DNA from 2 places in the Staphylococcus sp. Marseille-Q1834 genome. Region 2 is predicted to be linked to the other one. Evidence: predicted binding sites of a transcription regulator. Region 2 holds the regulator's gene; the other holds the start of a gene.
The links. The regulator LexA, encoded in region 2, represses DNA repair genes until DNA is damaged. The targets are predictions, from matches to a motif close to CGAACATATGTTCG.
Positions count from the first base shown of each region.

Region 1: a site for LexA is predicted at 8,241-8,254, ahead of addB (helicase-exonuclease AddAB subunit AddB). Genes of this name have one in related genera too.

Region 1 is NZ_CAKASN010000001.1:235,931-251,662, reverse strand. It holds gene LIX58_RS01315 (Glu/Leu/Phe/Val family dehydrogenase) at 1-469, shown strand, start outside; gene LIX58_RS01310 (glycerophosphodiester phosphodiesterase) at 568-1,626, opposite strand; gene argH (argininosuccinate lyase) at 1,764-3,146, opposite strand; gene LIX58_RS01300 (argininosuccinate synthase) at 3,139-4,341, opposite strand; gene LIX58_RS01295 (glucose-6-phosphate isomerase) at 4,665-5,996, shown strand; gene LIX58_RS01290 (TVP38/TMEM64 family protein) at 6,469-7,044, shown strand; gene lepB (signal peptidase I) at 7,049-7,573, shown strand; gene lepB (signal peptidase I) at 7,588-8,160, shown strand; gene addB (helicase-exonuclease AddAB subunit AddB) at 8,287-11,772, shown strand; gene addA (helicase-exonuclease AddAB subunit AddA) at 11,765-15,442, shown strand; gene LIX58_RS01265 (fumarylacetoacetate hydrolase family protein) at 15,629-15,732, shown strand, end outside.
Region 2 is NZ_CAKASN010000002.1:154,483-170,214, reverse strand. It holds gene acnA (aconitate hydratase AcnA) at 1-793, opposite strand, end outside; gene LIX58_RS09960 (BCCT family transporter) at 1,081-2,727, opposite strand; gene mscL (large conductance mechanosensitive channel protein MscL) at 2,924-3,283, shown strand; gene sbcC (exonuclease subunit SbcC) at 3,385-6,420, opposite strand; gene sbcD (exonuclease subunit SbcD) at 6,424-7,548, opposite strand; gene LIX58_RS09940 (CcdC family protein) at 7,668-8,135, opposite strand; gene LIX58_RS09935 (YneF family protein) at 8,291-8,533, opposite strand; gene tkt (transketolase) at 8,716-10,704, opposite strand; gene LIX58_RS09925 (DUF896 domain-containing protein) at 10,804-11,046, opposite strand; gene sosA (DNA damage-induced cell division inhibitor SosA) at 11,339-11,572, opposite strand; gene lexA (transcriptional repressor LexA) at 11,715-12,338, shown strand; gene LIX58_RS09915 (CAP domain-containing protein) at 12,565-13,584, opposite strand; gene guaC (GMP reductase) at 13,610-14,593, opposite strand; gene rpsN (30S ribosomal protein S14) at 14,750-15,019, opposite strand; gene rpmG (50S ribosomal protein L33) at 15,239-15,388, opposite strand; gene LIX58_RS09895 (catalase) at 15,476-15,732, opposite strand, start outside.

The DNA of each region.
Region 1 (15,732 bases), on a different contig from region 2:
AGATCGTCGCGATAGCTTTGGTACAGTTACAAATTTATTTGATAACACAATTTCTAACAAAGAATTATTTGAATTAGATTGTGATATCTTAGTACCAGCAGCAATTTCTAACCAAATTACTGAAGAGAATGCACATGACATTAAAGCGGATATCGTAGTTGAAGCAGCAAATGGTCCAACTACACCTGAAGCAACACGTATTTTAACTGAACGTGACATTTTATTAGTACCTGACGTATTAGCAAGTGCTGGTGGTGTAACAGTATCTTACTTCGAATGGGTACAAAATAACCAAGGTTACTATTGGACAGAAGAAGAAGTTAATGAAAAATTACGTGAAAAATTAGTAACTGCGTTCGATACAATTTATGAATTAGCTCAAAATAGAAAAATTGATATGAGATTAGCAGCTTACATCGTAGGTATTAAACGTACTGCAGAAGCAGCACGCTACCGTGGTTGGGCATAAGTTAAATAAGTTAATCACTCAATAAAAATATAGCGGTTAATGAAACTGAGTAAGGTTTCATTAACCGCTTTTTATTACATTAAAGATAATAATAAATGTTATTGTTCAGTTGATACTGCTTTATATTGATCTGCATAGTTAGTGAATACACCGTCAACGCCGTATTGATTAAGTCGTTGCATATCAGCAACTTCATTAACTGTGAAAGGATGAATAATGAAGCCTAAATCTTTTAAATGAGCGGTATTTTGCGCAGTTAAATCACTATATTCAGGACCAATACCAATTGCGTATGAACGGATACGCTGTAAATCCGCTTCGCTTTGTTGAGGTAGTTCACTTTTATCTAATAGTCGAATTAATGGAACGCTAGGTGCTAAATGATGCATCTTTTGTAAGCTTTCTTCTGAAAATGATTGTACTAACACATGACCATTATTTAACGAATCTGGCGTTAACATATGATGACGTTTTAAAGTATCAAGAAGTTGTTCTTCCATACCAGGATAAACATCTGGTGTCTTAGTTTCAATATAATAGTTCGCGTCAGTACCATAGCGTGATAATATTTCATCTAATGTTGGCACCTTAGCATTGCTATATTCAGCATTCGCATATTGAGGGTTTGCTTGATTAAACCAAGAACCAGCATCAAGTTGCTTCAACTGAGCTAAAGTATAATCTTCAACTCGGCCAGTTCCATTTGTAGTACGGTCTACCGTTTCATCATGCATAGCTACTAAATGGCCATCTTTAGTGCGTTGTAAATCAATTTCAATATATGATGCACCTAATTGATTGTGACTTTTATCATAAGAATAAAAAGTATGTTCTGGTGCATAGCCACTCGCCCCACGATGAGCGATAGTGCTGAATCGTTCACCTGTTAAATTTGTAGCCCACTTAGGATTATCTTTACGATAATGTGTATTAACAGGAATTTGTTGCGTTTGATTACCTTGGCTTACTTGATAATTATTTGAAGATGATGTTGAAGTGATAGGGCCTGTACCAGCACCACTTGCTTCAACTGGAGTATGTAAAACAGTAAGTCCTAAACTAGCGACAGTTAAACTTGAGATTATTGCTTTTTTTGTTGCTTTCAAAAAAATCCACCCTTTCAAATTTAATGTACAACTTAAATTTAGCAAAGCCATATTTTGAAAGGAAGTCTCTTAGTGAAAGCTTATCGGAACTCTTAAAATTTTAAAAATTACTCAATATAATTAACGTAAAATATAGAAATAACCCCCTATACATACGTGTTAGCGTATGGTAGGGGGATAGGATTAAACTATTTCTCTTTTAAAATAGTTTCAGCTACTTTTAATTGCTGACGTACAGCATCTTGGCCGGTAGACCCGTAGCTTTTTCTGCGATTAAGACAACGTTCTGGTTTTAAATAATCATAAACATCTGTATCGATAGCTTCATTTAATTCTTGATAACGCTTAAGAGGTACATCGAGTAAATAAATACCTTGTTGAATACATTCGAAGACAATTTTACCTACAATTTCATGTGCTTTTCTAAACGGCACTTGTTTCTCTACTAAATAGTCCGCAAGTTCTGTGGCATTAGAGAAATCTTGATGTACTGTTTCATTCAAACGATCAGTATTAACTGTTAATGTATTTAGCATACCTTCAAAGATACGTAGTGATCCTTTGACTGTACGTACTGAATCGAATAAACCTTCTTTATCTTCTTGAAGGTCTTTATTGTAGGCAAGTGGTAACCCTTTTAATGTAACAAGCATACTCATTAAATGCCCCGTAGTACGTCCAACTTTACCTCGAATCAGTTCGGCCATATCCGGATTCTTTTTCTGAGGCATTATGGATGACCCAGTAGAAAAGGCATCGGCTAATGTAATAAATTTCGCTTCATCAGTAGACCAGAAGATAATTTCCTCTGCAAAACGTGATAAATGTACCATTGTTAATGAAATATTATGCAATGTTTCTACGATATAATCACGATCACTTACAGCATCTAAACTATTTTCATAAATATATTCAAAGCCCAGCAATTTTTGAGTTTCATGCCTATCAATAGGGTGGGTAGTTCCACTTAAAGCGGCTGCCCCTAATGGTGAAATATCAATACGCTTCATACTATCAGTGAAACGTGAATCATCGCGTTCAAGCATCCAGAAATAAGTCATGATATGATGCGCAAACGAAATAGGTTGAGCACGTTGTAAGTGTGTATAACCTGGCATAATTGTATCTACATGAGATTGCGCAAGTGTTAAAATTGATGACTGGAATGAACGAATAAGTGCTTGGATTTCTTGAACTTCTTTTTTAACGTATAAGTGCAAGTCAGTAGCTACTTGGTCATTTCTACTGCGGCCCGTATGCAATCTGCCACCAGCGTCACCAATTCTTTGAATCAATTCATGCTCAATATTTAAATGTATATCTTCAAGAGACTTTTTAAAGTCTAGTTTATTGTGATGGAAGTCATGTTGAATGTCTTTTAGACCTGTAATAATCGCTTCTTTATCTTCATTAGAAATAATATGTTGATTGGCTAACATTGTTGCATGAGCAATACTACCTTGTATATCTTCATCTAATAGTGCTTGGTCAAAGTCTATTGAAGCGTTGAATTCATCAACCCATTCTTCAGGTTGCTGTTGAAAACGTCCGCCCCACGCTTTATTACTCATTACTATAACCTCCATGTAAGTAAGCATTCACTTGAGTAGGTAAGCCATAAATATCAATAAATCCTACCGCTGCAGATTGATTAAAGGCATCTTCTTTTGTATATGTTGCTAGTTTTTCATCATATAACGTATATGGAGATTTTCTTCCATTAACAATCGCATTACCTTTGAATAATTTCACTCTTACGTCACCTTCAACGTATTTTTGAGTGCTATCAATAAATAGTTTTAAACTATCAGTTAAAGGTGAGAACCATAGTCCATTGTACGTTTGTTCTGCAAATTGTTTTTCAATAACAGGTTTGAAGTGAGCGACATCTTTAGTTAAGGTAAGTGTTTCAAGTGCTTTATGCGCTTTTAAAATCACTTCAGCACCTGGAGTTTCGTATACTTCACGAGATTTAATACCTACTAAACGATTTTCAACATGGTCAATACGTCCAATACCGTGTTTGCCAGCAAGTTCATTTAATTTAAGAATTAACTGATCTAAGTCATAGTCTTGATGGTTAAGTTGCACTGGAATACCATTTTTAAATGAAAGAATGATTTCTTCAGGTGTATCAGGTGTATCTTCTAATTCAGCTGTTAAGTCATAAGCGTCTTTAGGAGGCGCTGCATATGGGTCCTCTAAAATGCCACATTCATTGGCACGGCCCCATAAGTTTTGGTCGATTGAATAAGGAGAATCATGATTAATGCTCACTGGAATATCATGTTTAATTGCATAATCGATTTCCTCTTCACGGCTCCAGCCCCATTCTCTTACTGGCGCAAATGATTTAAGATTTGGATTTAACGCCTTAATTGCTACTTCAAAACGCACTTGGTCATTTCCTTTACCTGTACAACCGTGCGCAATACCAATTGATTGCGTTTGTTCAGCAATTTCAACTAATTTCTTAGCAATAAGTGGACGAGATAATGCAGAAACAAGTGGATAACTGTTTTCATACATTAAGTTTCCTTTAATCGCATAACTTACAAAGTCATCACTAAATTCTTTAGTTGCATCAATAATATGACATTCAACAGCACCCATATCTAAAGCTTTTGAATGTACTAAATCTAAATCTTTACCTTCACCAACATCTAAACAAACAGCTACTACGTCATACCCTTTATCTATTAGCCATTTCACTGCCACACTTGTATCTAAACCACCTGAATATGCTAATACAATTTTATCTTTCATATACTCACCTCATAATTTTTCTGAAAATTAATATAACTTTATACTAACAGAACCATAATGAAAATAAAACCATTTTTTTACATAATTATACATAAAAGTGGAATGAGTATAGAATTTTAAGTATGTTTAAAGCTTTTAAATAAAGAGTTTTTGAGTGTTTTTTAAAATAATAATTAATGTAAAATATTCATTTTTTTCTAGCGAAAAGTGGCTAAATATTGACTTATATGACAGATATTTTTGAATTGACAGACTTGTTAATTGAATAGGGAACTTAAAGTTAGTAGAATTAAATTAATAAGGAAATCAGGAGGCTTTTTTAAATGACTCATATTCAATTAGACTATGGTAAAACTTTAGAATTTTTCGGACAACACGAATTAGATCAACAAAAAGATATCGTTAAAACGATTCATAAAACGATCCATGAAGGAACTGGCGCTGGGAGCGATTTCTTAGGATGGGTAAATTTACCTGAAGATTATGATAAGGAAGAATTTTCAAGAATCGTAGAAGCTGCTAAACGTATTAAATCAAATTCAGATGTATTAGTAGTGATTGGTATTGGTGGTTCATATTTAGGTGCACGTGCGGCAATTGAAATGTTAACTCCAGCTTTCCGCAATAATACGGAATTCCCAGAAATTGTCTTTGTAGGTAATCACTTATCTTCAAGCTATACACAAGAATTAGTAGACTATTTAGCTAATAAAGACTTCTCGGTTAATGTTATTTCTAAATCTGGTACAACAACTGAACCGGCTGTAGCTTTTAGATTATTTAAAAAGTTAGTCGAAGATAAATATAGTAAAGAAGAAGCGAAACAACGTATCTTCGCTACAACTGACAAAACGAAAGGTGCTTTAAAACAATTAGCAGATAATGAAGGATACGAAACATTTGTGGTACCTGATGATGTAGGTGGTCGTTATTCTGTATTAACAGCAGTAGGTTTATTACCAATCGCAGCAGCTGGTATCAATATCGAATCAATTATGATTGGTGCTAACAAAGCACGTAAAGAATTATCATCTGATAATTTAGATGAAAATATTGCTTATCAATATGCAACTATTCGTAACATCCTTTATAGCAAAGGCTATACTACTGAAATGTTAATTAACTATGAGCCTTCTATGCAATATTTCAATGAATGGTGGAAACAATTATACGGTGAATCTGAAGGTAAAGATTTCAAAGGTATCTATCCATCAAGTGCAAATTACACAACTGACTTACACTCTTTAGGTCAATACGTACAAGAAGGTCGTCGTTTCTTATTTGAAACAGTTGTAAAAGTGAACCATCCTAAACACGATATTACTATTGAAGAAGATAGTGATGATTTAGATGGTTTAAATTACTTAGCTGGTAAAACAATTGATGAAGTGAATACTAAAGCGTTTGAAGGTACTCTATTAGCACATACTGATGGAGGCGTTCCAAATGTAGTAGTTAATATTCCTCAATTAGATGAAGAAACATTTGGTTACGTGGTATACTTCTTCGAATTAGCTTGCGCAATGAGTGGTTACCAATTAGGCGTTAATCCATTTAACCAACCAGGTGTAGAAGCATATAAACAAAACATGTTTGCTTTACTTGGTAAACCTGGATATGAAGATAAGAAAAAAGAATTAGAAGAACGTTTATAGTAGTTAAGAGAAATTCAATTTTATATTTATCATAAGATGAAAGAGGCTGGGACAAAATTAAATGTCGCAGCCTACTTTAATATTTTGGCAGTAGCTGACTGATTAGAAAATGTGCTTAAATCAAGCTTTTTCAAACCTAGTCATCCTTGCTAGAAAAGCAAGCCCCAACATAGAGACTTTCGAAAAGTAAATCTATAGCTAACGCTAGTTAGAAAACGAGCCCCAGCACAAAGAATTTCAATAAGAAATTCCACAAACAAAGCAAGCTGGAGATCGGCGAAATGATTTTAATTTCTGTCTCGCTCCTTTTTCTTTTCTATACTATTAAATTTAAAACTAAGGGATGAGTTGAGGCTACTACCTGTGACTGATTTATTATGATAAATGTAGATTTCTAATATAATATGTGTAAAATATTTCATGTATAATAGCGTTAAAGAGTGCTATTAACTTTAAGGAAGGATTCGATGCGATAGTGTTCCATCAAATTGAGCAATGGTTTAACGTATTACAGGAATTAGGTTATTTCGCAGGGTTCATCATACTCTATTTGAGAGCTATTGTACCTGTACTTCCGCTAACATTATACGTTATTATGAATGTTCATGCGTACGGTTTTCTTATAGGAACGGTAATTAGCTGGTTAGGTATTGTTTCAGGTACCTATACTGTATTTTATATTTGTAGAAAATTTGTGAATGCTCGTTTTATGCAAAAGATTAGAAAAAGAAAATCAGTAGAGAAATTAATTCATTTTATTGATAGACAAGGTATTGTTCCTATTTTCATTTTAATGTGTTTTCCGTTCACGCCGAATACGCTTGTCAATTTTGTAGCAAGCTTATCTCATATTAAAGCAAAATATTATTTTTTGATATTACTAGTTTCTAAGTTAATATCTATTACTTTTTTAGCTGTGATGGGAAAAGAAGTTACAACATTTTTAACTCATCCAATACGTGCGATTGCTCTAATATTAGTCACAGTGGCACTGTGGTTTATTGGGAAAAGAGTAGAAAAACATTTTATGGGTGCTGACGAGGAGTGACGATGTGCGAAAGATAATGACATGGATTGTGCCTTTAATATGCGCCATTATATTTGTAGTGTTTATTCAAACCTTTATTGTTAGAGGCGCAGTAGTAACTAGTGATGAAATGGCACCGACACTTAATAAAAACGATCGTCTCATCGTTAATAAAATCAAAGTGTTATTTAATTTATTAGATGATGGTGATATCATTATGTATCGTCATAATCATCAACTTCATTTTAGTCGTATTATCGGAAAAGCCGGTGAATCAATCGAAGTAAGAGATGGTAAATTATATCGTGACGATAGACAAGTGAATAAAAATTATGCTAAAAATAGAGATATTAATAATTTAGCATTACGCGATTTAAATAATTCTAATGGAGATATCATTCCACCAAATTCGTATTTTGTATTAAACGATAATGGTGATAATAAAAGCGATTCAAGAACTTATGGCTTAATCAAGGACAAAGATATTGTTGGCGATGTAAGTTTAAAATATTATCCATTTAAAGAATTTACCTATCAGTTTAACAAGTAGATGAGGTGTTATATTTGAAAAAAGAAATAATTGAATGGATTGTCGCTATAGCGGTAGGTCTATTACTTGTATGGGTAATGGTTAACTTTGTCGCTAAATCATATACCATTAAAGGCGACTCAATGGATCCAACATTAAAGGATGGTCAACACGTAATGGTAAATATTCTTGGATATAAAGTTGGAGACGTAAAAAAAGGGAATGTTATTGTTTTTCATGCTAATAAAAAAGATGATTACGTAAAACGTGTGATTGGTGTTCCTGGAGATAACGTTACATATAAAAATGACAAACTTTATATCAATGGGAAAAAGGTAGATGAACCTTATTTAGATTATAATGAGAAACGTAAACAAGGAGAATACATTACAGGATCATTTGAAACAAAAGATTTAACCAATGCCAATCCAAATTCTAATGTTATTCCTAAAGATAAATATTTAGTACTTGGAGATAATCGAGAAGTAAGTAAAGATAGTCGTGCATTTGGTTTAATAGACAAAGAACAAATTGTCGGTAAGGTTTCATTCAGATTTTGGCCATTAGACGACTTTAAATTTAATTTTAATCCAGATAATAATAAGTAAATTGTGAGTGGGGCAGAATTCAGTACATTGAATTCTGTCCCACTTTATAATTTCTATGAAGAAATTATAAATTACTTTAGGGAACGTATGTTCTATGTTAAAATAACATTAAAGGAGTGGGGAGTAATGGAATTAAATGCTTATCTTGGTAGAGCAGGCACTGGTAAATCACATCAAATGATTAGTAATATAAAAAGTCAAATGAAGCAAGATCCACTAGGTGATCCAATTATTTTAATCGCACCTACACAAAGTACGTTTCAATTAGAGCAATCATTTGTGAATGATAAAGAATTAAATGGAAGTTTAAGAACCGAAGTTTTACACTTTGAACGATTGAGTTATAGAATTTTTCAAGAAGTTGGGGGCCTAACGGAAGAACGCTTAACTCAAGCTGGAACAGAGATGATGATTTATAACCTTGTTCAACAACATAAATCAGAGCTTAAACTATACAAATCACAAGTGAATTATTATGGATTTAGTGAAAAATTGAGTGAACAAATCCAAGACTTTAAAAAATATTCAGTTACCCCTGAACATTTGGATTTATTCCTTCAAGAGAATGAACTTCAAACAAGAACGCGTCATAAATTAGAAGATATTGCACTTATATATCATTATTTTGAGGAACGTTTACAAGGAGAATTTATTACCGCTGAAGATAGTTTGAATCAGTTTATTCAAATTATGCCTCAATCTGAGTGGCTTAAACGCGCAGAAATATATATAGATGGTTTCTATAACTTCTCGACACTTGAATACCAAATTATTAAGGCCTTGGTACAGAATGCTAAAAAGGTGACAGTCCTTCTTACAACTGATGGCAAAGAAGATCCATTTAGCTTATTTAGAAAGCCATCCGAAGTTTTAACGCATTTAAAAGAAATTGCCAATGATTTACATATTGAATTAAATGAAGTTTACTTCAAGAAACCATATCGCTTTAACAATCACGACTTACTTCAAATTGAACAACAATTTGATGCTTTACAAATAAATCCAACTGCACACCAAGGTCATATCAACATTTTAGAATCTTCTAGTATGCGTGAAGAGGTCAATGAGATAGCGCGACAAATTATTAAAGATACACGTGATAAACAGTTTAGATATCAAGATATTGCTATTTTATATCGTGATGAAGCCTATGCGTATTTATTTGATTCCGTATTACCTCAGTACGACATTCCATTTAATATTGATGTGAAGAAATCAATGACACACCATCCAATTATGGAAATGGTGCGCTCATTGCTTGAAGTCATTCAAACCAATTGGAATATAAGTCCGATGATGCGTTTATTTAAGACGAATATTCTTTCTAATCATTTTAAAAATAGTGATTATTTAATTGATTTACTGGAAAATTTTGTTGTTGAACGCGGCATCTATGGCAAACGTTGGTTAGATGAAAAGTTATTTAGTATTGATAATTTCACCAAAATGGGCCGAAAAGAACACAAGCTAACTGAAGAAGAACGAGCAACATTTGAACAAGTGGTGCAATTGAAAAATGATATGATTGATAAAATATTGCGCTTCGAAAAAGCGATGAACAGTGTTAATCATGTTAAAGGGTTTGCGACCGCTTTCTATGAAACAATGGAATCATTTGATATACCAAAGTATTTAATGGCGCATCGAGATCAATTAGATGTAGATGGTTACCACGAAGCAGCTGAAGAAATCGATCAAATTTGGAATGGTTTAATTCATATTTTAGATGACTTAGTCATGGTCTTTGATGAGGAAGAAATGACATTAAATCGATTTTTAGAAGTATTCGACATTGGCTTAGAGCAGTTGGAGTTTTTAATGATTCCTCAAACTTTAGACCAAGTGAGTATTGGTACGATGGATTTAGCTAAAGTTGATAATAAAAAACACATTTATATGGTAGGAATGAATGATGGTGCCATGCCTCAACCGATTTCTTCATCTAGTTTAATTACAGACGAGGAGAAGAAAGTTTTTGAGCAACAAACACGTGTGGAATTGAGTCCTACTTCTGATATTTTACAAATGGATGAAGCCTTTGTTTGTTATATTGCTATGACACGTGCCTGTGAACAAGTGACCTTTTCATATAGTTTAATGGGCGTGCAAGGAGACGAAAAAGAAAAAAGTCCATTCTTAAATCAAATTCAAGCATTATTTAATGGTCTTGAAGTCACTAACATTCACTATAAACATAATGCGCATCCATTAGAGCTTATGGAACATCCTCATCAAACTAAAATCACGTTATTTGAATCGCTCAAAGCATGGCTAGAAAATGAAATGGTTGCTGATGTATGGTTAGATGCGTATCAAGTTATGCGTGATAATGACGATTTAAATGAAGGACTAAATTATTTATTAACTGCATTAACTTATGATAATAAAACAGTACAGTTAGATGAAGTATTAGCGACTTCATTATACGGTAAGGCTATTAATGCTAGTGTGTCTCGGTTTGAAGGGTATAATGATTGTCCTTTCCAACACTATGCCAATTATGGCTTACGTCTAAATGAACGTACGAAATATAAATTAGAAACATTTGATTTAGGTAACATTTTCCATACCGCTTTAAAATATATTTCGGATAAAATTAATGGTGATTTTAAGCATCTTGATAATCAAAGAATTCATGCATTAACGCTTGAAGCTTTAGAAAATGTGTTACCAAACATTCAGTTCAATCTAATGGATTCTAATGCATACTATCGTTATGTCTCTAAACGTATCGGCGTGATTGTAGAAAGTACATTAAAAGCTTTACGTTATCAGAACGAGCATACGAAATTTAGACCACAACGTTTTGAAACGGGATTCAGAAAAACACCCCGTGATGAAGAAGAATTAATAGCTCAACCTTTAATTACAAAACAAGGTATTCCAGTGAATATTCGTGGACAAATCGACCGTATTGATACTTATACGACAAATAACAAAAGTTTCATCAATATTATAGACTACAAATCTTCCAATTATAGCGCTAACCTTGATTTGAAAAAAGTTTACTATGGTAAACAAATGCAAATGATGACTTATATGGATATTGCCTTACAAAATGCGAAACGTTTAGATTTAAGTGAAGAAGTTAAGCCAGGCGGATTGCTATACTTCCATGTCCATGATGAACGTCTTAAGTTCAAAGATTGGGGAGAAATGGCTGAAGATGCTCTGAAAGAAGAAGCGTTGGATAAAGCGTTCCTTCAAGAATATAAATTACGAGGTTTAGTTAACAGTGATGTAGATGTGGTAGATGCTATGGATATTCGCTTAGACACGACACCTAAATCTGATATAGTACCGATTACATTAAAAAAAGACGGTGGCCTTAGCAAAGCAAGCAGTGTAGCAGATGAAAACACGATTCATAAATTCATCAAACATAATAAAGATAACTTTATTGAGACTGCTTCAAATATAATGGATGGTCACACAGAGGTGGCACCATTAAAATTTGATAATCAATTGCCATGTCAATTTTGTAGTTTTCAATCAGTTTGTCATGTCGATAGCATTATAGATAGTAAGCATTATCGTCATGTTGATGAATCTATTGATCCTATACAAGCGATTCAAGAAGTGGAGTTAGAAAGTGGGGATAACGATGAATAATATACCTGATAAGCCACAAGATGCCCAGTGGACAGATGCACAATGGGAAAGTATTTATGCTAGCGGGCGAGATATTTTAGTAGCAGCCGCTGCCGGTTCAGGTAAAACAGCAGTTTTAGTTGAACGTATTATTCAAAAGATTCTTAGAGATGGAATAGACGTTGATAAATTACTTGTCGTTACTTTTACTAATTTAAGTGCGAGAGAGATGAAACATAGAGTTGAACAACGTATTCAACAAGCCTCTTTACAAGAACCTGATAATGAACATCTTAAAAACCAACGCATTAAAATTCATCAAGCCCAAATTTCAACACTGCATAGTTTTTGTCTGAAGATTATTCAACAACATTATGATGTTATCGATTTGGACCCTAACTTTAGAACAATTAGTGATGTTGAGAATATTTTATTATTGGAACAATCTATTGATGAAGTGTTAGAAAAACATTATGAAGATCCAGATATAGCATTTCTTACGTTAGTAGAACAATTATCTAATGACCGTAATGATGACCAATTTAGAGATATATTAAAACGATTTTATAATTTCAGTATCGCAAATCCTTCGCCCTTTGCATGGTTAGATTCTTTAACAGATTTGTATGACAATGAAGCCTTGCAACAGGAGTATATTGCAGAACTTAATAGATTAGCATTAATTTATATTAAAGCTGCCTATGGCTCATTATTAGAAGCGGATAATAATTTTTCTAATGGTATTGGAACAGAAAAACATCTTGATGTGATGAAGTTAGAAAAAGCAAAATGCGCCAAAATGATGGAAGGTAGTGTAGTTAATCGTGAAATGATCATCAACTATACTCCAGAGAAGTTACCTCAAATTTCTAAAAAACTTAAAACTGATAACGAAGAGGAAGGTATTGATCCTCAAACTTTAGTAGATGCTAAAGGATTTTATGATGAATATAAAAAAATAATCAATAAAGTTAAAAACGAATATTTAATGCGTTCTGTTGAAGAATTAAAAACAGATATGAATAAGCTAGGACCTCGTATCCATTATTTAATTCAAATAGTCAAAGATATTATTAATGATTTCGCTGAGAAGAAACGAAGTCGAAATGTTTTAGACTTTGCTGATTATGAACACTTCGCATTGCAAATATTAACTGATGAACAAGGGAATCCATCAAATGTTGCTAGAGATTATCGTCAACAATTTGAGGAAATCTTAATTGATGAATATCAGGATACGAACCAAGTTCAAGAAGCGATTATTTCAACTATTAAACGTGGTGACGAATCGAACGGTAATTTATTTATGGTTGGAGATGTTAAACAATCTATTTATAAATTTAGACAGGCCGATCCTACGTTGTTTATGAATAAATATAATCGTTTTGAGAAAACTGGAAATCAAACAGGTTTACGTATCGATTTATCAAAGAATTTCCGCTCTCGTAAAGAAGTCTTATCAACAACGAACTACTTATTCGATCATATGATGGATGAAGAAGTAGGCGAAATTAATTATGATGCTGATGCAAGATTATATTTTGGCGCTACAAAGTATTCGGATAAATCAATGCCACTTGAATTACATGCGCTTATTCAGTCTAGTAGTGAAGATAATGATTTAGAGAAGTCAGAACAAGAAGCGCAATACATTGTCAAACAAGTGGAGGATATTATTAAGAATAAGCTTGTCTATGACATAAAAACGGCGTCATATCGCCAAGCTACATTCAAAGATATTGTCATTCTAGAACGTGGATTAAGTAATGCACGTAATCTACAACAAGCGTTTAAAGATCACAATATTCCATTTCATGTTAAAAGCAAAGAAGGCTATTTTGAACAGACAGAAGTGCGTCTCGTTTTATCATTTTTAAGAACAGTTGATAATCCACTACAAGATATCTATCTAGTAGGATTAATGCGTTCAGTCATCTATCAATTTACTGAAGATGAGCTAGCGCAAATTCGAGTGGTAAGCGCTCATGATGATTATTTCTATCAATCCATCATACATTATCTTCAAGACGACAATGCGCAACCAGCATTGAAAGAGAAATTACAATATTTCTTAGATGATTTATCACAATATCAAGACTATAGCCAAGAACATCCTGTATATCAACTCATCGATAAATTTTATAACGATCATTATGTTATCCAATACTTTAGTGGATTAGTAGGTGGAAAAGGCCGACGCGCCAACCTATATGGCTTATTTAATAAAGCGATTGAATTTGAAAACTCAAGTTTCAGAGGATTATATCAATTTATTCGCTTTATCGACGAACTCATTGAGCGTAATAAAGACTTTGGTGAAGAAAATGTAATAGGACCTAATGATAACGTTGTCAGAATGATGACAGTGCATAGTAGTAAAGGCTTAGAATTCCCATTTGTTATCTATTCAGGTTTATCTAAACAATTTAACAAAGGTGATATAAGACAGCCGTTAGTACTTAACCAAAAGTTTGGTTTAGGTATGGAATATTATGATTTAGAAGAAAATATAGCGTTCCCTTCTTTATCTTCAGTAGTGATTAAATCTATGATTGAGAAAGAATTAATTTCTGAAGAAATGCGTTTAATTTATGTCGCATTAACAAGAGCTAAAGAGCAATTAATATTGATTGGAACTGTTGATAAAGAAGAAACATTAGCTAAATTTGAACGTCTACCAATTTCTAAAAATCATATTGCACTACATGAACGTTTGTCGGCAAATAGACCGTTCGATTTGATTTATGGTATTTTGGCGAAGCACCAATCAACTTCATTAGTACCAGAATTACAATTTGAAACTTCTATTGATAATTTAGAAGAAAGTTTATATCCTTCAGTAGATATTAAAACGGTTTATTTTGATGATCTTACTTTTGAGAATGAAGCTCAAAAAAATGAACATAGAACGGTAGAGGATATTGAGACAAGTGGTTCTAATGATGATGGTTTAAAACAGCAAATTAATGAAAAACTATCATTTAAATATCCTTATATTAAGGACACTAAGAAGCCGTCGAAACAATCCGTTTCTGAATTGAAACGCCAACTTGAAACAGAAGAAAGTGGTACAAGTTACGAAAGAGTAAGACAATATCGTATTGGTGTAGCAACTTATGAACGCCCTCATTTCTTAAGACAGAATAAAAAGCGTAAAGCGAATGAAATAGGTACGTTAATGCATACAGTCATGCAACATCTACCGTTTAGAGAAGAACGTTTAACAGAAACTGAATTAAATGATTATATTGATCGTTTAATAGAGAAACATATTATTGAAGCAGATGCGAAACAAGACATTCAATATGAAGAGATTATGAGGTTTGTAAGAAGTAAGTTGTACATGAAGATTGCTCAAGCCGATAAAGTATTTAGAGAGTTACCTTTTGTAGTGAACCAAGCTAAAGTAGACGAAATGCCAGAGGAAGATGAAGACGTATCTATTATTCAAGGTATGATTGACTTAATTTATTTAAAAGATGGTCAATATTATTTCGTGGATTATAAAACAGATGCGTTCAACAAACGTAGAGGAATGACAGAAGAAGAAATAGGTCATCAACTACGCGAAAAATATAAAATCCAAATGAAATATTATCAAAATACTCTAGAAACGATACTTGGCGCGAAGGTTTCAGGTTCACTTTATTTCTTCCAATATGAAGAAATTAGCGTAGATGAACATGAATAAAAATTTAAATACTATGTGGTTTTATGAGATTTTAAATTTATATCTAAATAGTTCAATTTGTTTAAGTTACTTTTAAAACTGAATTAAATATGCTAAATTTCTAAAATTTCAGACAGATATATTTGTGATTTAATTATGTTTAAAGTTATAATATGAACTAAGATATAGATGAGGAGTTGATAATGAATGAAATTCTTATCATTCAAGTATAACGACGCTGAATCATATGGCGTTAAAGTTAAGCGTGAAGACGCAGTTTGCGATTTAAAACAAGTTTTCGCAGAGTTCGG
Region 2 (15,732 bases):
TAGCTGTTGAACCTTGTGGTAATGAATTTGTTAAACGTACACCGATTACTTCAGGAATTGGGAAATATGATGGTTGTCCAAGCATACCCGCTTCAGCTTCGATACCACCAACGCCCCAACCTAGAACGCCGATACCATTAATCATTGTCGTATGTGAGTCTGTACCTACTAATGTATCAGGGAATGCCGTTTGTTCACCCTCAACGTCACGTACGTGTACTACATTTGCTAAATATTCTAAGTTAACTTGGTGTACAATACCAGTTGCTGGAGGTACTGCATTATAGTTATCAAATGCTTTAGTTGCCCAGTTTAAGAATTGATAACGTTCATAGTTTCTTTCAAACTCTAATTTCATATTTCGTTCAAGTGCATCAGGATTAGCATAGCTATCTACTTGTACTGAGTGGTCGATAACTAAATCTACTGGCACTTCAGGATTGATCTTATTAATATCCCCGCCAACATCATTCATCGCTTTACGTAAAGATGCTAAATCAACTACAGCTGGCACCCCAGTAAAGTCTTGTAGGATAACACGAGATGGTTTGAATGGAACTTCCCCTTCATTACCTTCGTTGCCAAAATTACCTAAAGCTTTAATGTGTTCATCAGTAATAACGAAATCATCTTCTTGTCTTAAAACTGATTCTAGTAAAACACGAATTGAATAAGGTAATTTACTGATTTTGGTTAAACCCTGTTCTTCTAAGCTTTTTAAATCATAATAAGTATATGATTTACCATTTACTTCAAACGTTTTTTTAGCTTGTTCTTTTATGTTAGAAGTCATATGTTTATCCCCCTTGAATATTAACATTTCATAATTATATGCCTTTAATTAAATTGTATAATTATATGATTTTTAAAACAACTCTGTACCTCTAGTTTTCACACTATTTAGCTTTCGCATTTTTAATCAGAGTATATAAGTAATACTTATCATATACACTTAGTGCAATAAGTAAATATTATTAATTGAGAATGATTTTCATTGCCATATGGTAAATACTTTTATTTTCACATATAAAAAACCCCGAAAGTATGATACTTTCGAGGCTTTTTACATAGAATAATTTATTATTTTCTTTCAACTTCAGAAGCTTTATGCACTTCACGTTTTTCTAAAATATCAGTATCATCATTTTTATGTTGATATTTAATATAATCTTTCATTCTTTCATCATTAGGTTGTAACGTTAAACCTAAGAATTTTCGTTCTTGGTTAGCATCTTTGAAGAAACTAATCATCATCATTATTACAACAAATGAGAATGGGAAGGCACTGATGATTGCGGCACTTTGAATTGCGTTAAGTGCTTCAGCACCATCTCCTCCACCAGCTAATAATAATACAAACGCGATAAGTGATTGGGCAACACCCCAAGTTACTTTAACTATACCTGATGGTTCAAGTGAACCATAAGTTGTTTGCATACCTAATACGAAAGTAGCTGAATCGGCAGAAGTAATAAAGAATGATGCGATTAATACTAATGCAACTAATGATAACGCCATACCTAATGGTACATGGTTAAATACACCGAATAATTGAGTTTCAGGTGTCATCTTGAATAGCTCAGGATGTTTCTTACCTGTTTCAATACCTAGGACACCAAATACACTGAACCATAAGAAACTTACGATTGCAGGTACTAATAAGACGCCTGAAATAAATTCACGGATTGAACGTCCTTTAGAAACTCGTGCAATGAATACACCTACGAATGGACTCCAGCTTAGCCACCAACCCCAATAGTAAAGTGTCCATGATGACATCCACTCACGTTTTTGAGGGTTTAACGCAGCTGTATCAAAGCTGTTAAATAAGAATGTGTTAAGTAAACTACCTGTTGAGCTAGTAAACATATTTAAGATTAAAACAGTTGGTCCAATAATTAAAGCAATAATCATTAATACAGTACCTAAACCGATGTTAAGGTTACTTAAATATTGGATACCTTTACTTAATCCTGACCATGCACTAGCAATGAATAAGATAGTTACAACAACAATGATGATTGATTGTACAAATACATTATTTGGAATACCAAATAGATAATTTAAACCACCATTGATTTGTAAGGCACCCATACCTAATGAAACTGCTACACCTACTACAGTAGCGAATACTGATAAAACATCAATAATTGTTCCAATAGGGCCTTCAACTTTGTCCCCTAAGATTGGTCGTAACGTTCTAGAAATTAAACCTGGTTCATTCTTTCTAAATTGAGAATAAGCTAATGCAAGTGCTACTACACCATAAACAGCCCATGCGTGGAATCCCCAGTGGAAGAATGTAGAACGTAATGATTCAGTATAAGCTTCAGTCGTTTTAGGATCAGCATTTGGTGGAGCTGCGAAATCTGCCATTGGCTCTGCTGCACCATAAAAGACTAAACCAATACCCATACCAGCACTAAATAACATAGCAAACCAAGAAACTGTATTAAATTCAGGTTTATCCTCCGGTTTACCAAGTTTAAGTTTACCAATTGGACTAAAAATTAAGAATATACAAAAGAACACGATAATAGTAGTTAGAATCATGTAGTACCAACCGAGTTTTTCAGTAATCCAACTACTGATATTACTAGTAATAGAATCAAATTGCTCCGGTAAAATAGCACCAATAAGTACTACTATAGCTACCACAATAGCACTATAGATGAAAACCGGCGAAAACTTCTTTCCTTTTTTGTTTCCTTCAGAAGAAGAATTCATAATAAATATACTCCTTTCATTCCCATATTAAATTTTCAAAGTGCGTAGAAATAATATAACTATATTTCAATAACTCTAATTAATAGAATAACAAAGGCTTTTTTCTTAAGCAAATTTCGTTAAAAATATGTTTTACTAAATATTTTATATGATGTATAATATATTTTATTCTGTATGAATGAAAGGAGTTTATTTTATGTTAAAAGAGTTTAAGGAGTTTGCCTTAAAAGGAAATGTATTAGATTTAGCTATTGCAGTTGTTATGGGGGCTGCTTTTAACAAAATCGTTACATCACTAGTTAACTACATCATCATGCCTTTAATCGGTAAAATCTTTGGTTCAGTTGACTTTGCTAAAGATTGGGAATTTTGGGGAATTAAATATGGTTTGTTCATTCAATCAATAATTGACTTTATTATTGTTGCAGCGGCTTTATTTATCTTCGTAAAAATTGCTAATACACTTATGAGAAAAGAAGAAACTGAAGAAGAGGAAGAAATTGAAGCTAATACAGTATTATTAACTGAAATACGTGACTTATTAAGACAAAAATAATTGTTACATAACATATAAAAAGACATCTTAATATCTATACATTTTACTACGTATAGATGCTATGATGTCTTTTTATATTATTTATGTTTAATGTTGTTGTATTAATGCCATTTAAATTGAGTACTACTTTGATATTGATTTGTTTTTACTTCAAGTATAAGCGGAATGCGTTGTTTTAGTTCGCTAACATGCGAAATAATCCCAACCATTCTTCCTGAAGTTTGTAATTTCATTAGAGTATCTAGTGCTGTTTCGAGTGTTTCTTGGTCTAAAGTGCCGAAGCCCTCGTCAATAAACATGGAGTCTAAAGTAATGCCACCGGATTCTTGTTGAACCACTTCACTTAGCCCTAATGCCAGTGCTAGAGAAGCTTGGAACGTTTCACCGCCTGATAAAGAACTAATATGTCTTGAATGGTTAGAATGAAGATCAAAAACATCAATTTCCAATCCACTATAACCTTGTGAAACGGATTGTCTACGTTGGAGTTGGTATCTTTGACCGCTCATTTTCTTCAATCGAATATTAGCTTGTTGAATAATACGTTCTAAATAATAAATTAACACATAATTTTCAAGCGTTAATTTTTGATTGTTTTTGCCCGACAATACTTCCGCTAATTCGAATATTTGTTGTTGTTCTTTTAATTCTTCCTCTAAGTAATTAATGTGCACTTTCATATTTTCAAATTTTTTATCATTTTGTTGTATTTTATATTGTATAGTTGTTGAGATTTCGAAAGTTTCATTGTACTGTTCTTCTACGTTTAGTTTTTCTTCTTCTAAAGATTGAATATCCTCTAGTTCTTTATCTTTTGTTAAATGAGTCAATCGCTCTATTTCAATTGAATGCCTATGTTGTTCTTGATTATAGTCCTCAATTTCTTTTTCAATATCATTTTTAGTATTCAATTTTTGTAATAAATGTTCAATTTCTTCATAATTTGATACACCTATTCTCGCCATTTCATTATCTATTTGAGTTTTTAGTTGAGATAATTCTTTTTTTAATTCTTGATGGCTATTTTCATGATTTTCTAAATTATTCTTTTCGATAGCTAATTCTTGATTATATTGCTGAATTTTTTTATTTAAATTTTCTTTTTGTTTTTGAAAATCATTAACCGATTCTTCATTCTCAGCATAATGCGTTTCAAACGATTTAATATCATTAAATGCTGTTGTTTTTTCAAAATCATTAATTAAAATTTCATATTGTTTTTTCTGAGATTTTAATTTTTCGTAATCAACTAATAATTGGTGTTTAGTTTCTCTGATCTTATTTAATCGATTATTGTATTCTTTTAACTCATTTTTTTGTTCTTGAATTTGTTGCTTTTCTAATTTTGTATCTTGTAAAGATTGTTCTAATTTTTTAATATCTTGTATGTCATTTTCATTAACTTCTAATTCTTTCATTTGCTGAGAGATAAATGCGTGAGAAGTTTCAATATTACTTAATTTAATATTTCTGTCATGAATATCGTTTGTTAATTTTCTTATTAATTGTTGATTTTGATTGATCTTTTCAAAATCAATATGTGCATTTAAGGATTCAATTTCATTTCCACAAATCGGGCAAGTGTCGCCAATATGTAAAGCAGATTGAATTTCTTGCACGAACGTTTGTTTATCATTTAAATCGATATTTGTTTTATCAATATCTTCTAATTGTGCATTAAAACTTTCGATTTCTTGCTTTAAAACTTCTTGTTGGTTGGATTTATCATCATATTCAATTTTTAATTTAGCCAATTTATCTCTATTAGCGTGTAATTGTTTTTGTTTATCAATATCTCTTTCTAGCCCATAAATACGTTGTGTTAATTGATCAATTGCATCCTCATCAACTTCAATGGTTTTAACTTTTTCGTTAAGTTCATTTTCATTATAATTAATTTCTTCTTGATTTTTACTATTCTCAACTAACTGATGGTCGGTAGTTTTTATATCAGTATAAGCATTTTTGTATTTTGTAAGGTTCACATAAAATTGCCTAGTATTATTGATATATTCAGATTTTTGTTCAATATCATTCTCGTTTTGTACTAAAGACTCGAATTTACTTGAATATGATTCTAATGATTGTTTTAGATGAGTAATATTAGACTTGGAGGTCGCTATTTTATTTTTAACTTCTTCAATTTTTAGAACTTTATTTTTTTCTTGGTCATATAAATTAGAAAGTGTTTTTATTTCATTTAATCTATCTAATTCCTTATTTAATCGGTTAATGTAACTAGCTTTTTCATCTAACTGCTTTTTTAATTCTTTTCGTTTTTCTAAATCTATCAAGTTTTGTTTAAGTTGTTTATTATCTTCAATACGTTGATTTAAGTTCGTTAGCGCAAAATAGTTTTTATTCTTTAATTCTTCATAATCATTAAGTAATTGTTGACCAACTTCTTTAAAATTTGGAATGACTTTTAAAATTTCTTGTGTTTGAAGACTGTCGATTGACTTAAGTTGGCTTAACACTTCATTTTCAAAGTCATCTATATCTTCCCATAACAATTGAATTTGATTTTGACGGGATTCAATTTGTTTCTTTTCTTCTTTTACTTCATTTAGTAGCAAATTCTGAATTTCTTCGAATCTTATGCTATTAAACAAAGTTCTTAAAATACCTTGTTTATCAGAGCTATTAGAAACTAAAAATTTCTTAAATTCGCCTTGAGGTAATATAAATAGTTGTCTGAATTGATCTGCATTCACCCCTAAAATACTTTTAATAAATGCATTTCCTGAACTAATCTTACTCTCACGCAATTCATATTGATTTGTTTCTTTTTCTAATTCATAAACATCTAATTTTCCTGGAGTTTGAGAGGTATTACCTTGTTTTGTAAAAGCACCTTGTCTTACAATTTTGAATGCTTTATCTTTAAGCTCAAATTCATAAATTACAGACATAGGCGATTTTCCATCTGCAAAATGACTTCTCAGCTCACTTTCATTTCGTCCCTCAGTAGAAGCTTTTCCAAATAAAGCGAAGACAATTGCATCAAACAACATTGTTTTACCAGATCCAGTTTTACCACTTATCAAAAATAATTTTTCATTTTTAATTTCTTGAAAATCAATAGTTTCATTTAAAAAAGGGCCAAAATTAGTTAACTTTAATTTTATGGGCTTCACCGTTTAAACCTCCTTATTCATTACTTGATTAAGTAAGTCATGAATTTTATTATTTTGATAATCAGTTAGCTCTTGATCTGTAATCGATTTATAAAATTGCTTAATAATTGTCGCATCATCTTCTTGTTTTAATTCAGCTTGATGAAATTGACTGCTACTTTCAAAAGTTATATTACTTAACGATAAAGTATTAGGATACAATTGTTTGAGTTGTAACATAGGGTCACTAATATGTGACATGTTTTTCAATTTAAAATGAAAATAATTCTCTTTATTTTTTATTTTGATATTACCTTGAATAACATCATTATAATCACCTTCAATAACTTCCAATTCTCGCAAAGGTTTTATTTGGACAAAGTGATTCGTTATGTCCTCTTTAGAGTTAATTACAAGTCGTTTATAACCTTTTGGTTGGTTACTTTCTGAAAATGAATATTGTAATAATGAACCACTATAACTAATCACCTTATCCTCAATACTAAACGGATGATGTAAATGGCCTAATAGTACTTTGTCAAAAATATTAAAAGATGTTTTATCCACACTTTCAACTGTACCAATTGTAAGTGGTCTTTCAGAATCAGACGTTTTGCCTCCATTAATTGTAAGATGTGCAATTAAGCAATTCACTTCGTCTTTATCCATAGTTTCAGACATATAAGCAATACATCTTTGAGTAGCTTGCTCATATGTCTCAATTGAATCATCTTCAAAAAATGCTTTGATTTCACTTACTGTAGCAAATGGTAATGTATAAAAATTAACATCATTAATTGTAATAGGACAGTTCATATCCTCTAATCTAGTACGTATGTATAATTTTGAATGTTGAAACCAAGTAGAACCGTAATTCAAGCGTTCTTTTCCATCATGATTACCATTAGTAATAATGGTAGGAATACCCATCTGAATATTTATCGTACTGAGCGTCTTTTCAAATAATTTAATTGTTTCTTTACTTGGGTATGTTGTATCGTAAATATCACCAGAAATAATAAAAACATCTGGTTTTTCTTCACTAATTTTATTTATCAATTGATTTAATATGTATTCTTGATCTTCTAAAAATTGCTTGCCATTTAAAATCTTTCCTAAGTGCCAATCTCCTGTGTGTATGATTTTCATAGAAACCCCCCCTTAAGAACATTTGTTCGTATAAATTATACACATTCTTTTTTTCTTATTCAAATAAAATAGGAAGCGAACCAGAAATCAAATTCAGTTCTGTCCCGCTCCCATTGAATCTATGAAACTACAGTTTTTTTCAATTTTTTAAATTTATATAACATAGCTATTCTCCAAGGTACAATCATGCTAAATGCTAATAAGAAGAACATTCCACCGATTTCGCCAGGATCAATTGAGCTACTTATAAATATTTTAATCACCGTACGTATAATTAATAATGAAATCAAAATGATTGGAAAAGCTTTAGATCTTTTCATATAAATTTCAGTTCCTTGAACTTCAAAATGGCTTGTCCAAATTAAAACTGATGAAAAAAGAACGCCCAAAATAATAGATTCAATTATTTCTGCACCAGTTAATCTAAAATACGGTATAACGTACATTAGTGCACCTGTAGCCATGAAGAACGGTGGTAAAATAATTTTTTTCTCATTAACTGGGAATTTTTGAGCTTTCATACGTATGAAGATAACGACAATCCCCATAAACAATGCAAATACTACTGAAAAAATTAAATATGCCAAAATTACACCTTCTTATATTCATAAACTAATACTTTAAAATTATTTTCAATAGCTAAAATTTTAATTGAATTTCTGAATCAATAATAATCCTAAAATTGTTTTACATCAAAAATAAAGGATTGTAAACCTTTAAACGGTACAATCCTTCTTAAAAATTATTTTTTTGAACTTTTCATGTTTTGATCCATGTTTTTGTTCATCATAGTCATCATTTGATTGATTTTCTTTTGTGATGGTTTTTGTCCCATTTGCATCATCATCATACGTAACATTTCTTCATTAATAGGTGGGTTTTTTTTCAAATAATCCATCATATATTTTCTTGCTAAGAAGAAACCACCAACAAGTCCGATGATAAGCGCTACAATGATTAATAATATCGCTAACCAAGTTGCCATTGTTTCACCCACTTTCTATACCTACTGAATTTTACTAAATAACTATCTTATTTTCAATAGCTAGTTTAAGAATAAAAACACATTTATTATGATAACAAATTACCATATCATTTTGATACCTAAAATTTAATAAAAAAGAAGACTTTCCCGTTGAAAGTCTTCTCTCTAGCATTAGTAATCAATTAGAATGTTCTAATTTGATTTAAAATATTTTCTTTAGTAAATCCATATTTTTCAACTACTAAATCACCCGGGGCACTTGCGCCAAATCCATCGATACCGATAACTTTACCTTCAGTACCAACGTATTTATGCCAACCAAGTGGTGAAGCCATTTCAATAGCAACACGTTTAGTAATGTCTTTAGGAATTACTGATTCTTTATATTCATCGCTTTGTTGTTCAAATGCTAACCAGTTCGGCATAGAAACTACTCTTACACCTTTACCTTGTTTATCTAGGTCTTTAGCCGCTTCAATAGCTAAGCTAACTTCTGAACCAGTAGCTAATAATAAGTATTCTGGTTTAGTTTCAGTTTCATAAACAGTATAGGCACCTTTACGAACGCCTTCTTCAACTGTAGCTTCATCAACATCTAAATAAGGAAGATTTTGACGAGTTAATACTAATGACGTTGGTGTTTGTTCAGATTCTAAAGCAACTTCCCAAGCTACTCTTGTTTCATTACCATCAGCTGGACGAATCACATTCATATTTGGAATAGCTCTTAAACCAGCTAATTGTTCAATTGGTTCATGAGTAGGACCATCTTCACCTACTGCAATTGAGTCATGAGTAAAGATGAATGTTGAGTTAAGTCCCATAATTGATGATAAACGAAGTGCAGGTTTTAAGTAATCACTAAATACGAAGAATGTTGCACCATATGGGTGGAGACCACCATGAGCTGCCATACCATTAACTGCTGCGCCCATTGCAAATTCTCTTACACCAAACCAAACGTTTTTACCTTCAGGTGTGTTACGGTCATAATCTATAGCTTCTTTAACATTAGATTTGTTAGAACCAGCTAAGTCAGCAGAACCACCAAAGAATGAAGGTACTGATTTACTTAGAGCTTGGATAATTTCACCTGAATCAGCACGAGTAGCAGCGTTATGCTCACTATCAAATTTAGGTAACTCATCTTTATAATTTTTAGGTAATTTACCGCTAATCGCTAATTTAAATTCTTCTGCCAATTCTGGATATTTATTAGAGTATTCTTCTAATTTTTCTTTCCAAGCATCTTCATTTTCATTAGCACGTTTTAACATAGTTGTTTGGAAGATTTCATATACTTCTTCTGGCACGTAGAAGCGTTTCTCAGGATCTAAACCATAAGCTTCAAATGTTAATTTTCTTTCGTCATCGCCTAGTGGTGCACCGTGAACGCCGTTCGTACCACTTACGTTTGGAGCTCCGAAACCAATAATTGTTTTAACTTCAATGATTGTAGGACCTTTTTGAGATTTAGCTTTAGTAATAGCATTATCAATTTCTTCTAGGTCATTACCTTCTTTAACTAAGATGTGATTCCATCCATAGCTTTCGAAGCGTTGTTTAGTATCTTCTGAAAATGATTTATTTAATTCCCCATCAAGAGAAATATCATTTGAATCATATAACACGATTAATTTATCTAATTGATTGTGTCCAGCAAAAGAAGCGGCCTCATGAGAGATACCTTCCATTAAGTCGCCGTCAGAAGCTAATACATAAGTGTAGTGATCAACGATATCGATATCTTCTTTATTGAATTTACCTGCTAAATGATCCTCTGCTAAAGCCATACCTACTGACATTGCAAAACCTTGGCCTAATGGACCAGTTGTTACTTCTACACCATCAGTATGTCTGAATTCAGGATGACCAGGTGTTTTTGATCCCCATTGTCTGAACTGCTTAAGTTCTTCTAATTCTAAACTACCAGATACATGAAGAAGACTATAAAGTAAAGCCGAACCGTGACCCGCTGAAAGAATGAAACGGTCTCTATTGAAATAGTCTTTTGATTGAGGATTAAAGTTTAAATGGCGTGTCCATAAAGTGTAAGCCATTGGAGCCGCTCCCATAGGTAGACCTGGGTGCCCAGAATTTGCTTGTTCGATTGCATCAATACTTAGAGCACGAATAGTATCAATGGCTAATTGATCTTTCTCGTTAAACATCTATAATACTTCCCTTCTACTAAATAATCTTTGTTATATTATAACTTAAATATATTGTTTTTGATAAGGAATTAATCTCAAGGGGTTAAACCTTGAATTTTAACCTTTATTATTTTTATTTTCTTCTTGAATTTTTTTCAATTTATCAGGTGTAACGTCGTTTCCTTCTGGGTCTATTACTTTAGTATTTTCAATCTGTTGTTTAAACCCTTTTCTAAATGATTCTAAATAAGCTTTACGTAACTTAGACTGTTCCTTAGCTTCAGCTTCAGTTAATCCTTGTTCTTTTTTCTTTTTAGCTAATTCATTAATTCTATCTATATTTAAATTGTCTTTAGTCAAGGCAATCACTCTCTTTTCGAATAAAATATTTTTATTAATTACTTCATAAAATATACCAAAAATATGTGGGTTAAAAAAGTTTTTGAAAAGCTATTTCTGCCATAACTAACGATTCAAATTATAAATATATGTTTATATTAAATAAACTCGTGTATTGAGTGCTATTACCCCATCAACATACTTTCTAACATTTATTACTTTCCTAAAAATAAAAGCATAAATTCCTTAACTAATTATATAAGGAATTTATGCTTTTAAAATTTTATATATAATTACTCTACACATTAAAAGTTTATTGGACTAACGCGAACACTTTGTAATCTGTTTGTTCTGTATTTGTGTCTTTTATGTTCTTATCGTCACTATTTAACATAGCTTTTTTAGAGATAGTATGATCTGTAATTTCGTACGTTTGTTCCATTTGCGAGCTATGATATAAACTAATGAAAAAAACTAGAAAAACAACGCAAGAGATTACTACAATGGCTATATTGCTAATCAAATTACTAGTATATTTATTAATCATTTATTACACTCCCAGAACATTTGTTTGTATTAACACTTTAACAGAACAGATGTTCCTAGTCAATACAAAAACGAACAAATGTTTGTTTTAATGAAAAATTAATGCTATAATAACGTTAAATAAACATAGGGAGTGCCTATATATGAGAGAATTAACAAAAAGACAAAGTGAAATATATGATTACATTAAACATGTAGTTCAAGTTAAAGGTTATCCACCAAGTGTTCGTGAAATTGGTGAAGCGGTTGGTTTAGCTTCAAGTTCAACTGTTCACGGTCACTTATCAAGATTAGAAGAAAAAGGATATATAAAAAGAGATCCAACAAAACCAAGAGCAATTGAAATCGTGAGTGAACAATCAAATGACTCTATTAATATGGAAGAAACAATATATGTGCCAGTAATTGGTAAAGTCACAGCTGGTATTCCTATTACCGCTGTTGAAAATATTGAAGAATATTTTCCATTACCAGAGCATTTAACTTCTACTCACAATAGCGATATTTTTATTTTAAATGTTGTTGGTGAAAGTATGATTGAGGCTGGCATCTTAGATGGAGATAAAGTCATCGTTAGAAGCCAAACAATTGCAGAAAATGGAGATATCATTGTAGCAATGACTGAAGATGATGAAGCTACTGTAAAACGTTTCTTCAAAGAAAAAAATCGTTATAGATTACAACCAGAAAATAGCACTATGAATCCTATTTATTTAGATAACGTTACTGTTATCGGTAAAGTAATAGGTCTTTATAGAGAATTATAAGTAGCACTTGTTTTCTTAAGTTAACTATCTCTCTTATATATTTAAATATAATAAAGAACTAGAGCTAGTCTTTTTTGACTAGCTCTAGTTCTTTTTTTCAACTGTGTCTTTTTTGTTTAAAATATCTTTCACTTTATCAAGAATGTCTTTTTTATTTTTTGTATTAGTAGTCATATTATCAACTTCCTTATCAATAAAAAGATACCCCAAACATTCAATATTTAAACTACTCACCAGTATAATTTTCAGTCCAATATGGCTGACGATTTTTATTAAAATCTACGCCGACACCTAACGTAGTAAAATCGTTATTTAAAATATTTTTACGATGCCCTAAAGAATTCATTAAACCTTCATGAGCAAAAATACTACTCTTCTGTCCATAAGCGAGATTTTCGCCAGCAGTATCAAATGTGATGCCATCTTTACGCAAACGATCAAATGGCGAATTTCCTTGTAAATCTGTATGATCAAAGTAATTATTTTTAACCATATCTTCACTATGTTTTCTAGCTGTTTGAGCTAGATTATCTGAATAAGTTAAAGTGTTTAAACCGTGTTGTTTACGTTCAGCATTTACTAAATCATAATTTTGATATTCAAAGCTTTTTTCTAAAGCAGAGGATGGCGCGCCGTATTGTTGAGACAATCGATTCTCCATCGCTTCACTAACTTGTAATAGTGCAGTAACACCATTATTGTTATGCTTATCATAAAATACTGTAGAATATACATGATCTTTATGGAAGACATCATATTCATCATCTTTAACTTCGAAACGATATCTTCCTTTAACTACTTCATTTATAGGTTGACCTAAACGTTTTTCAACAACCTCTTTAGGTGTATTATATTTTATTTTCGATTTAGACGTAATAATATTTTGATTACTATATAGTGCGTTGACCTTATTATTTAAATAGCTTACCATAACAAAGTTATTATAGTCGCCATCATAATAAGTAAACCATTTTAATCCATATTCATTCGTGGTCACTCGCTTAGGTTGACCTAAGTGTTTTTCAACTTCGCTTTTAGATGTATTCAATTGTATATTATTAATTGCAAATTCCTGATCTTTCGGAACTTTTAACGTATTATTTTTAACACTAGTATCCCCATTCATCCATTTACTGACTTTAGCTTGAACGTCATTTTGTAAATGAATGAGGGATGGACTTTCGTTGAGTGGCACTATTAAGATAAAGGACAACAATAACAATGAAAATAAAAGAAATTTTTTAATAAGTCACACCTGCCACTTTTTATAATTAACCTCTGTCGCTGTCCCCATTGAAAATTGAATTTCTTACAATGACATAATCTACTGTTGTTAATGATTTTAAATCTTTACCACCAGCATATGAAATTGAACTTTGAAGGTCTTGTTGCATTTCAACTAATGTGTCTTTTAGTGAACCTTTATGCTCTACAAACATTTTTTTACCTTCAACATTTTTGTGTTCACCTTTTTGAAATTCAGAAGCACTACCAAAGTATTCTTTATAACGTTTACCTTCTAATTCAACAGTTTCACCTGGAGATTCTTCGTGTGCTGCAAACAATGATCCAATCATTACCATGCTTGCTCCGAATCTAATAGATTTAGCGATATCACCATGTGTTCTAATTCCGCCGTCAGCAATAATTGGTTTACGAGCAGCTTTGCTACAAATATTTAATGCAGCTAATTGCCAACCGCCTGTACCAAATCCTGTTTTAATTTTAGTAATACAAACTCGTCCTGGACCAATACCTACTTTCGTAGCATCTGCGCCAGCATTTTCTAATTCTCTTACGCCTTCAGGAGTTCCTACATTACCTGCAATAACAAATGATTCAGGTAAGTGTTGTTTAATATGTTTAATCATATTAATAACTGAATCTGAGTGACCGTGTGCAATATCAATAGTAATATATTCTGGTACTAAACCTTTTTCAGCTAACTCTTCAACGAATTGGAATTCATTCTTTTTAACACCTACAGAAATTGACGCAAATAAACCTTTGTTTTGCATTTTTTCGATAAATGGAATACGACCTGCTTCGTCAAAACGGTGCATGATATAGAAATAATCGTTTTCTGCAAACCATTGTGCAAGTTCTTCATTCATAACTGTTTGCATATTTGCTGGTACTACTGGTAATTTAAAAGTTTTTGGTCCGAATTGAACCGTTGTGTCACATTCTGATCTACTTTCAACAATACATTTATTTGGAATTAATTGGATATCTTCATAGTCAAAAATTTTCATTTTAATTTCATAGCCCCTATATAAATTTATTTAACATTGAAAATACGAACAATTTACAAAGCATTTACATAAATCATTCATGATTTTCACCCTTATATACTTTACAACCTTTTATTTATATTGTAAATGGACTAAAGTAGTACTTTTTATAAAAGTTTACCAACTTGATTTTTTCACACCAGGAATTTGACCTTTATGTGCATGTTCTCTAAACGCAATACGAGACATTTCAAATTTTCTCAAAACACCTCTAGGTCTTCCTGTTACTTTACATCTTCTAGTTAAACGCGTTGGTGAAGAATCTCTTGGTAATTTTCTTAAAGCTTCGTAATCACCTTTCGCTTTTAATTCTTTTCTTAATTCGTAATATTGATTAACTAATTTTTCTCTTTTCATTTCTTTTGCGATTTTTGATTTTTTAGCCATAAATGATATCTCCTTTTTACAAATCGTAATAATTACGTTTTATATATTAACACATCTTTTTTCATTTGCAAGTAGTTAAAATTTTAAATTTCAAATTATAAATCACTTTATTAGAATTTTGATGAATAAAAAAAGACTGCTGACAAAATCTTTCTAACTTTGTCAGCAGTCTTAGCTCTTTAATATTATCTTAAAATGTCGTATTTAAAAGATAAGTGATTATTTAGTTTCACGATGTAGCGTGTGTTTGTTTAATCTTGGGCAATATTTCATCATTTCAATACGCTCAGGATTATTACGTTTATTTTTAGTCGTAATATAGTTACGATCGCCACATTCTGTGCAAGCTAATGTTACATTAACGCGCATAATTAACATCCTTTCTTTTACAACTAGGAATTCTTACGATTTAAAATTTTACCACAAGGTTCAATTATGCGCAATTAATATTTTAATTTATTTGAAGTTTTCGTATGTTTCATCTTCTGTAGTTTTTAAATCGATATCGTTAATATCAATTTCTAATGCTTTTGCTACGCCTTTACCGTATTCAGGGTCAGCTTTATAGCAATGACGAATATGTCTACGTTTCACATCTTCAGAAACACCATCCATAGCATTTGCAGTATTTTTGAAGATTCTTTCTTTAGCATCATCTGTTTGTAAACGGAATAATTTACCTGGTTGTTCAAAGTAATTGTCATCATCTTGGC